2 regions of the Arthrobacter sp. P1_D4 genome follow, and region 2 is predicted to be linked to the other one. Evidence: riboswitches for the same ligand, from Rfam matches in the RefSeq annotation. Region 2 holds a riboswitch; the other holds the start of a gene.
The links. Region 2 has a riboswitch for thiamine pyrophosphate ahead of AC1D0A_RS12285 (ECF transporter S component). Riboswitches for the same ligand answer to the same signal wherever they lie in the genome.
Positions count from the first base shown of each region.

Region 1: it holds a riboswitch for thiamine pyrophosphate, as region 2 does, so the genes downstream of both, AC1D0A_RS04625 (bifunctional hydroxymethylpyrimidine kinase/phosphomethylpyrimidine kinase) here and AC1D0A_RS12285 (ECF transporter S component) in region 2, are expected to answer to the same signal.

Region 1 covers NZ_JBFUAU010000003.1:76,853-81,539, forward strand. The annotation lists gene AC1D0A_RS04620 (Rne/Rng family ribonuclease) at 1-1,448, shown strand, start outside; TPP riboswitch at 1,597-1,694, shown strand; gene AC1D0A_RS04625 (bifunctional hydroxymethylpyrimidine kinase/phosphomethylpyrimidine kinase) at 1,677-3,359, shown strand; gene rplU (50S ribosomal protein L21) at 3,762-4,070, shown strand; gene rpmA (50S ribosomal protein L27) at 4,132-4,395, shown strand; gene obgE (GTPase ObgE) at 4,513-4,687, shown strand, end outside.
Region 2 covers NZ_JBFUAU010000011.1:79,387-84,073, forward strand. The annotation lists gene AC1D0A_RS12255 (Na+/H+ antiporter subunit D) at 1-390, shown strand, start outside; gene AC1D0A_RS12260 (Na+/H+ antiporter subunit E) at 387-932, shown strand; gene AC1D0A_RS12265 (MrpF/PhaF family protein) at 929-1,207, shown strand; gene mnhG (monovalent cation/H(+) antiporter subunit G) at 1,239-1,586, shown strand; gene AC1D0A_RS12275 (DUF4235 domain-containing protein) at 1,678-1,941, opposite strand; gene AC1D0A_RS12280 (heme-degrading domain-containing protein) at 1,981-2,526, opposite strand; TPP riboswitch at 2,714-2,857, shown strand; gene AC1D0A_RS12285 (ECF transporter S component) at 2,924-3,571, shown strand; gene AC1D0A_RS12290 (ABC transporter ATP-binding protein) at 3,600-4,687, shown strand, end outside.

The sequences.
Region 1 (4,687 bases), on a different contig from region 2:
TGACCATTAAGGTGGTCCGGGACGTCTTCAACGAGGACTTCTCCAAGCTGATCGTCTCCGGCGAGGAAGCCTGGGACACCATCGAGGCCTACGTCACCTACGTCGCACCGGACCTCGTGGGCCGGCTCGAGAAGTGGACCAAGGACACGGACATCTTCGCGGCCTGGCGCATCGACGAGCAGATCCACAAGGCCTTGGACCGGAAGGTCTTCCTGCCTTCGGGCGGTTCGCTCGTGATCGACCGCACCGAAGCCATGACCGTGGTCGACGTCAACACCGGCAAATTCACCGGCTCCGGCGGCAACCTTGAGGAAACCGTCACCAAGAATAACCTGGAAGCGGCTGAGGAAGTCGTCCGGCAGCTGCGCCTGCGCGACATTGGCGGCATCATCGTGATCGACTTCATCGACATGGTGCTCGAATCCAACCGCGACCTCGTGCTGCGCCGCATGGTGGAGTGCCTGGGCCGGGACCGGACCAAGCACCAGGTGGCCGAGGTGACCTCGCTGGGCCTCGTGCAGATGACCCGCAAGCGGATGGGCACCGGGCTGCTGGAAGTCTTCGGCGAACAGTGCGAAACATGTGCGGGCCGCGGCATCGTCACCCACGACGAGCCGGTGGAGCACCGCCGCGCCAACACGGTCGCCGCGGAGCACTATGTGCCGCGCACCGAGGCGCAGCCTGCTGCCCGACCGGAACGCAAGAGCCGTCGCCGCGGCAGGGGAGGCCAGGGCGGAGAGACCGCGCCGGCCGCACCCGCGCCCGTCCACGCCGAACCCACCGAGGCCGAACGCCACGCCAAGGCCGAGGCCACCCGGGCAGCGCTGGCCAACATCGCTGCCGCAGCGCATGCCGCGCACCTGCACGACGGGGAGGCAGCCGCAGCCAGCGACGCCGGGGCCCGCCAGGCCGCTGTCGACGCCGTCACGCAGCTCGCAGCCGCCGACGAGGCAGCCGGCCGCCCCGCAACGGTGCTGACGTTTGGCGGCGAGCAGGTGGCCCTGCCCTTCGTCGAGCACGCGGAGGACGCGCCGTCACCGGCCCTGACCCTGGACCTGCTGACCGAGGCTTTCGCAAACCTGGGCGAAGCAGAGGCCGGCAAGCCGGACCAGGCCGCCGGCCTGGCGGCCGGTCAGGCAGCGGCTGTTGCCGCACCGGAAGCCACGGCGCCCGAGGCGCCGGCGGCCGTCCGCGCTGCGGAGGCGCCGGCGTCACGCACAGCTGACACCACGACGCTGCGCGGCCGCCGCGCACGCCGCAACCGGAGTGCCAGCCGCGCCCAGGGCGCAGCCAACGAAACCTCCGTGGAGCACCGAGAGGCAACCCGGCCGGCCGCGGCCGGATCGGTCCACGAGGCCAAGGCTCCCGCTGCGGCCAGGCCTGCGTCCCTCCCGGCCGGCAACGAGCCGATCATCCTCGGCGTCGGCGTGCCGGCGTCGGAGCTGTAGTCCTCCGCGACTGACCACGTCCCCGTCCGGTCATTATTTCGACTGGTCGGGTTGCGGGTCCGGGTCGGGGCAGACGTAACATACGTCCGCCCAGGCCCGGGCCCGCTCGTGCGTTAACGGGTCCGCAGGGTGGCAGCGGCTAGGCTGGAACACTGACACGGGGTGCCGGGCATCGGGCCGGCTGAGATCCAGACCCGTTGAACCTGTCCGGTTAGCACCGGCGAAGGGATGTCTGCCTTGTCCGCGAGACCGAATCCGTCCGAGTTCCTCCCGCTCAATTTTCTGCACAGCGAGTCTCTGCCGGCCCCGCCGCGCATTCCCCGTGTGCTGGCCATCGCCGGCTCCGATCCCTCCGGCGGGGCCGGAATCCAGGCCGACCTGAAGAGCATCGCGGCGAACGGCGGCTACGGCATGGCCGCCATCACCGCCCTGACAGCGCAGAACACCCAGGGCGTGCGCGCCGTCCACGTTCCCCCGGCGGCGTTCCTCACGGCGCAGCTGGACGCCATCAGCGACGACATCGGCATCGACGCCGTCAAGATCGGCATGCTCGGTGACGCCGCCGTGATCGAAGCCGTCCGCGTCTGGCTGGAAAAGGTGCGCCCCGCCGTCGTGGTCCTGGACCCGGTGATGGTCGCCACCAGCGGGGACCGGCTCCTGCAGGAATCCGCCGAGGCCGCCCTGCAGGGCCTCCTGCCGCTGGCGGACCTCATCACGCCCAACCTCGCCGAACTCGCCATCCTGCTCAAGGAGCCCGTCGTGGCCGACTGGTCCGAGGCCCTGGCGCAGGGCAAGCGGCTGGCCGCCCTGACCGGCACCACTGTCCTGGTTAAGGGCGGACACCTCCAGGGCGGCGGGCCGGGGGGCGGGCATGCCCACGGCGCCGGCGCCGACGGCCACGCCGCCGGCAACGGCGACACGGACGGCTGCCCGGACGCACTGGTCAACACCGGCGGCCTGCTCGGCCAGGAAACGGTGGTGGTGCCGGGGGAGCGGATCGCGACGCGCAACAGCCACGGCACCGGCTGCTCCCTGTCCTCGGCTATGGCCACCGTGCAGGCCCGGGTGGGGGACTGGGAAGCGGCGCTGCGCGAAGTCAAACCGTGGCTGCTGGGCGCGCTCCGAGAAGCCTCGGCCCTGGACGTCGGCACCGGCAACGGCCCGGTCCACCACTTCCACCACCTCCAGCACCTCCAGGGCGGGCAGGCCCTCAAAGACGGCCAGCGCGGCCAGCACCGCCCGGCCGGGCACGGTCCGGCGGCGGGGGAGTTCGCCGCAGCCCTGCGCGCAGGAGCCGCGGGCGATCTTGAGGCGATCTACGCCCTGGACTTCGTCCGCGGACTGGCCGACGGCACCTTGCCCGAGCACGAGTTCGCGTACTACCTCGCCCAGGACGCCATCTACCTCAACGGCTACTCCCGGGTCCTGGCCCGGGCCGCGGCGATTGCCCCCACCGAGGCCGAGCAGTTGTTCTGGGCCCGTTCGGCGCAGACCTGCCTGGAAGTCGAATCCGAGCTGCACCGGTCCTGGCTTAGCGCCCGCCCCACGGCCTCCACCCTGGGCCCGGTCACGAAAGCGTATGTGGACCACCTGCTGGCCGCCTCGGTCTCCGGCAGCTATGGCGTCCTCGTGGCGGCGGCGCTGCCCTGCTTCTGGCTCTACGCCGAGGTCGGTTCCACGCTGCACCGGGAGTTCCTGGCCGGCGGCGCCCCCGGGGAGCACCCCTACGCCGGCTGGCTGCGGACCTACGCCGACGAGGACTTCGCCGCCGCGACCAGGCAGGCCATCGCGTACACGGACACGGCGGCCGGGCGGGCATCGGAGAGCGAGCGGGAGGCCATGGCCCTGGCCTTCCGGCAGTCATCGCGCTACGAAGTGGACTTCTTCGACGCGCCGCGGCTGTACGCCTGACGCGAGCTGGTCCGGACTACCGGTACGATGGTGGGGCACGGTTCCGGAAGTCGTTGCGGCAACACAGCTCAGGATGGTCAAGATCCCGGCCAAGAACATTGGCGGGGACTTTGCATCAAGACACTGTGGCGCCTATCACGGACTACCCGCCGGAACCAGCCTCATTTGCGGCCGAAGGCAAAATTAGCGTATTCTAGATCTTCGGTGCTTACGCCAACACTTGGGTTATGACCCTGAGAACAGTCCACTTGGAATTCCAAATGGATTTGTTCCGGGGGTAGCTCATGGGTTCCCCCGGGGAATCCACCGGCGTTGAGGCACAGCGTGAGCCGGTCCAAACAATTTGGCCCCTGGTTCCGCACGCAAATCTAGTAATAAACGTCGAGAGAAGTGAGTTCCCCAGTGGTGTACGCGATTGTCCGCGCAGGCGGCCGCCAAGAGAAGGTTTCCGTTGGAGACTTCGTTACCCTGAACCGCGTCCCCGGTGGAGCCGGCAGCACCTTTGAGTTGCCCGCACTGCTCCTGGTGGACGGTGACAAAGTCACGTCTGCTGCTGCGGACCTGGCCAAGGTAACGGTTACGGCTGAGATCCTCGAAGACCTCCGTGGTCCGAAGATCGTCATCCAGAAGTTCAAGAACAAGACCGGTTACAAGAAGCGTCAGGGCCACCGTCAGGAACTGACCAAGGTCAAGATCACCGGTATCAAGTAACTCTTCGTTACTGTTCAGGTTCCAGCAGATTCCCCAGAATTTTTGAAGGCAGGCATTTCAAATGGCACATAAAAAAGGCGCGAGTTCCACTCGCAACGGTCGTGACTCCAACGCCCAGTACCTCGGCGTCAAGCGCTTCGGTGGCCAGGTAGTTTCCGCAGGCGAGATCATCGTCCGCCAGCGCGGCACCCACTTCCACCCGGGCGCCGGCGTAGGCCGCGGCGGGGACGACACCCTGTTCGCCCTGACCCCCGGTGCTGTCGAGTTCGGCACCCGCCGTGGTCGCCGCGTTGTGAACATCGTGGCTGCTGCAGCTGCAGAGTAACAATAAGTTCTAAATCGGTGGGGCGGGCCATTAGGTCCGCTCCACCGGTGTTTTAACCGCATTACAATCATCTTGGGCCCCTTTGGGGGTCCGGGGAACAGCACTGAGGAGATCCACGTGGCGAGCTTTGTAGACCGGGTAGTACTGCACGTATCCGGCGGTACCGGCGGTCACGGCTGTGTCTCCGTCCACCGCGAGAAGTTCAAGCCCCTCGGCGGTCCCGACGGCGGCAACGGCGGCAACGGCGGCGACGTCATCCTTCGCGTGGACCCCCAGACCACCACCCTGCTCG
Region 2 (4,687 bases):
GTGATCGGCGGCGTGCTGACGAGCCTGCTGACCCTGCTGGCGATCGCGAGGGTCTGGAACCGGGCGTTCTGGCGCAAGCCCGGGGACGCCGAACACCCGGATCCGGTGCTCCTGGCAGCGCCGGCCGACTCCGCCACGGGTGACCGGGCCGGCAAGACGAATGTGACCCTGCTGCCCCGCACCATGGTGGGCTCCACCCTGGGCCTGGTGGTCTTTGGCGTGGCCCTGACGGTCTTTGCCGGGCCGCTGTTCAGGGTGGCCGACCAGTCCGCCCAGGAGATGCTGGACCGGACCTCCTATATCCAGGCCGTGCTCGGCCCGGACGCGCCCGTGCCGCCGGTGCCTCCGTCGCTCCATCCGGCGCAGGTCCGGGAGGGCGGCGGGAAATGAACCGGAAAAGAATCTCGCTGCGCCAGGAACTGCCGCTGCTGGTCTGGCTCGTCTTTGTCTGGGGCGCGCTCTGGCAGAACTTCAGCCCGGGCAATCTCCTCTTCGGCGCCCTCATCGCGGTGCTCGTGGCGCGCATTTTCTATCTGCCCCCGGTGGAACTCGGCGGCCGCTTCAACGTGCTCCGCGCCGTGCCGTTCGCCCTCATCTTCCTCGGAAAAGTCGTCGCGGCAAGCTTCCAGGTCCTGTACCTGGCCGTGGTCCGCGGCCCCAACGTGGTCAGCGCGGTCGTAGCCGTGCCGCTCCGCAGCCATTCGGACCTCCTGGTCACGGCCACCGGGCACGTGATCTCGCTGATTCCAGGGTCCCTCGTGGTGGAGGTGGACAGGTCGACGTCCACGCTCTACATCCACGGCATCAACGTCCGCAATACCGAGGACGCGGCCAAGCTGCGCAAAGAGGTCCGGGACACCGAGGCCGGGCTGATCCGGATCATGGGGACCAAAGCCGAACTTTCCGCCCTGACACTGGAGACTGCCGCATGATGCAGACCGTCCTGACGGTGACCGCCGTCGTACTGTCCCTGGCCGCCGCGGGGGCGATCGTCCGGATCGCGCGGGGGCCCTCGCTGCTGGACCGGGTTCTGGCCGCCGACGTGCTGCTGGCCATCTTCGGCGCGGCCCTGTGCATCGACATGGCCGCCAACCGGCACCTGAACAACCTGATGCTGCTCGTTGCGATTTCCCTGATCGGCTTCGTCGGCTCGGTCACCGTGGCCCGGTTCGTGGCCGACAGGCGGGAGGGCGTCCGTGAATCCTGACACAGTGATCGACGCCGTCTCCGCCGTGTTCATGGTGACCGGAGCCCTGATGTCCCTCGCGGCCGCCATCGGGCTGCTGCGCTTCCCGGACCTCATGAGCAGGATGCACGCGGCCACCAAACCGCAGGTGCTCGGCCTGTTCCTGCTGCTGGCGGCCCTCGGCCTGCAGATGCGCACCTGGTCGGTGTGGCCCGTCCTGCTGGTGGCCTGGCTCTTCCAACTGCTCACCGTCCCCGTGTCCGCCCACATGGTGGGCCGGGCCGGCTACCGGACCAAGCACCTGCACCCGGAGCTGCTGAGCTCCGACGAACTCGAGGCGGTAGTCCAGAAGGCCGCCCAGCAGGCGGCCACGCACGGAGCGGACGGCGACGACCGCTGAGCCCCCGACCGGGCCCGGCGGACCCGGCCGGCACGTCGACGGACGCGGCCGGGGCCTTCGACTGCCGCGGCGGGCGCCGCGGCAGGTCGGGTCAGACGACGTCCTGGGTCTTGGCGAAGCGGGTGATCGCGCGCTGGGTGCCGCGGTTGGCGAGCACCTGGATGATGGCGCTGACCGATGCGGAGATCAGGGCGAACGTCAGGGCCGAGCGCAGGGTGGTGGGGACGTCGTCCTCCTGGCCCTTGGGCGGTTTGTTGCCCGTGGACTTTTCCCACAAGGTGTCCACCAGCTTGGTGCCGGCAAAGCCGGCCAGGAGGCTGACGCCGGTGCCGAGCAGCTTGATGAGGATGTTCATTCTTCGGTCTCCTTGGGACGGGAACGGTTTTCCCCTAGCCTAGCGTTCCGGGGTGAGGACCATCCGCAGGGCCTCGACCACGAGTTCGTGATCCGCCTTCTGGGGCAGGCCGGAGACGGTGACGACGGCGACGGCGCCCGTGCCGCGCACGTAAATGGGGAACGCCCCGCCGTGGGCGGCGAACTCCGACTGATCCCACCAGGCGTTGTCCTCGATCCTTCCGCCGGCGGCGCGGGCCCGGAGGCCCACCAGCAGGGACGGGACCTCGTACCGCATGGCGGTGCGCTTCTTGGCGTTGATCCAGCGCTCATTGTCCGGTGTGGCGCCGTTCAGTGCGGCGTGGAAGAGCACCTGCTCGCCTTTGGTGATGTCGACGGCGATCGGCAGCGAGCGTTGCCTGCCCAGCTCGACAAGGAGGAGCCCGAGGTCCAGGGCGTCATCCTTGCTGAACGACGCGAACTGGAGCGCCTCTATCTCGGCCAGCACGCGGCCGATGAGCGCCGCCAGGGAGCCGTGCGGCTGCGGCTCACTGGAGTCGGGATCGTATTCCCCGGAGGGATCTTGGGTGACCGGTGTGTGCGACAAAATATTCCAGCTTTCCGGTGGGTGACGAGGCCGCCCGCTGGCGGGTCCGGGGGTCCGGCACGACGACTCTACCAAGAGGGTTTTCCGGGCCGCCGGGACTGCCGCCGTCCGCTCCGCGATTGTGACGGCACACCACTGAAAACCCGGCCGTTCGGGTGTAAACTAAGCCAGCCCACAAGGGCGAAAATAATTACGACAGGGGAGCGCCGCCGTCGGGCATCGCCGGAACAATCCGGGGAAACCTTTGGTGGGCGCTGAGAGTGCGGACAGCCGCAGACCCTCGAACCTGATCCGGTTAGTACCGGCGCAAGGGAGTCGAGTTCTCAGGGTGCGCGGAGGGCGGCGGAAGCCGAGACCGGCCGGCGCACCCTCCCCTCCTGTTCCTCAGGAGGACGACATGACAGATATTTCAGCACAGCATGGTTCCGCCAGCCGTTCATCCGCCCGGCGCAACTACAGCTGGCGCGTGGTGGACATTGTGGTGGCCGCGTTGATCGCCGTTGCCGGCGGCGTCATTTTCTGGGCCTGGTCCCAGGGCGCGAACCTGATCTCGACTCCGGTCAACGCGGTCTACCCGCCGTTGAGCGGACTCTACGCCGGCGGCTGGATGATCCCGGCGGTGCTGGGCATGCTCATCATCCGCAAGCCGGGCGCCGCGCTCTTCTGCGAAACCGTCGCGGCCACCGGCGAGCTCATCATGGGTTCGCAGTACGGCACCACGGTGCTGATCTCCGGCATCCTGCAGGGCCTCGGCGCCGAACTGGTCTTCGCGGCCTTCCTCTACAGGAAGTTCAACCTGCCCGTCTCCGTGCTGGCCGGCGCCGGCGCGGGCCTCTTCTGCGGCTTGAACGATTCCTTCCTGCCGTGGGGCTGGAACATCGCCTACGAAGCCGGCGACAAGCTCGCCTACATCCTCTTCACCACGATCTCCGGCGCAGTGATTGCCGGCGGACTGGCCTGGCTCGCCACCCGCGGCCTGGCGAAGACCGGAGTGCTGGGCTCCTTTGCCTCCCGCAAGGCCGCCACGGAGCCCGTCTTTTCCTGAGCCCCGTCGCTGAATCCTGCAGAGAATCATGAGATCTTCACCGGGCGTCCGGCCGGCCGCCGTCACGGCCCGCGGCTGGGGCTGGCGGCATGCCGGACGGACCAGGCCCGCGGTCAGCGGCCTTGACCTGGACATCCGGCCGGGGGAGCGCGTGCTCCTGCTGGGGCCCTCCGGCGCCGGCAAGTCGACGCTGCTCCACGCCCTGGCCGGCGTGCTGGGCGACGGCGCCTCCGGCGACCCCGGCGGCTCCGGCGCCTCCGGCGACCCCGGCGACGCCGAGAACACAGACGAGACCGGCAGCCTCCTGATCGACGGCGCCGCGCCACGGGCGCAGCGCGGCCGCGCCGGGCTGGTGCAGCAGGACCCGGAAACGCAGGTGGTGCTCTCCCGCCTCGGCGACGACGTCGCCTTCGGGGCGGAGAACCTCGCCGTCCCGGCGGCGGAGATCTGGCCGCGCGTGCGCGAGGCCCTCGACGACGTCGGGCTGGGACGGCTGCCGCTGGACCACCCGACGGCGGCCCTCTCCGGCGGACAAAAGCAACGGCTCGCGCTCGCCGGGATCCTCGCGATGCGGCCAGGGCTGCTGCTGCTCGACGAGCCGACCGCCAACCTCGACCCCGCGGGCGTCCTGGAGGTCCGCGACGCCGTGGGCCGCTGCCTGGACAAGACGGGCGCCACTCTGGTGGTTGTGGAGCACCGGGTGGGGGTCTGGAAAGACCTGGTGGATAGGATCGTGGTGCTGCAGCCAGGGTCCGCCACGGACTCGGCGGTCTTGATTGACGGACCGCCGGACCGGGTCCTGGCCGAGGCGCGGGATATGCTCATCGGTGCCGGCGTCTGGGTGCCGGGCTACGTCCCGGCGACGCGGATGCGGACACCGGCGCGGGGCGCGGGACAGACTCTGCTCACGGCCGACGCGCTCGCGGTGTCCCGCGAACGGCCGCGGCGGGCCGGGCTGCGCGACGGCTTCCGCACCATCGCGCCGCGTCCGGTCCAGTCCGGGCTCTCCGTCCGGGTCCGCGCCGGCGAGGCGCTGACCATCACCGGCCAGAACGGCACGGGAAAGTCCACCCTGGCGCTGACACTGGCCGGTCTCCTGCGGCCCGTCGCGGGAAC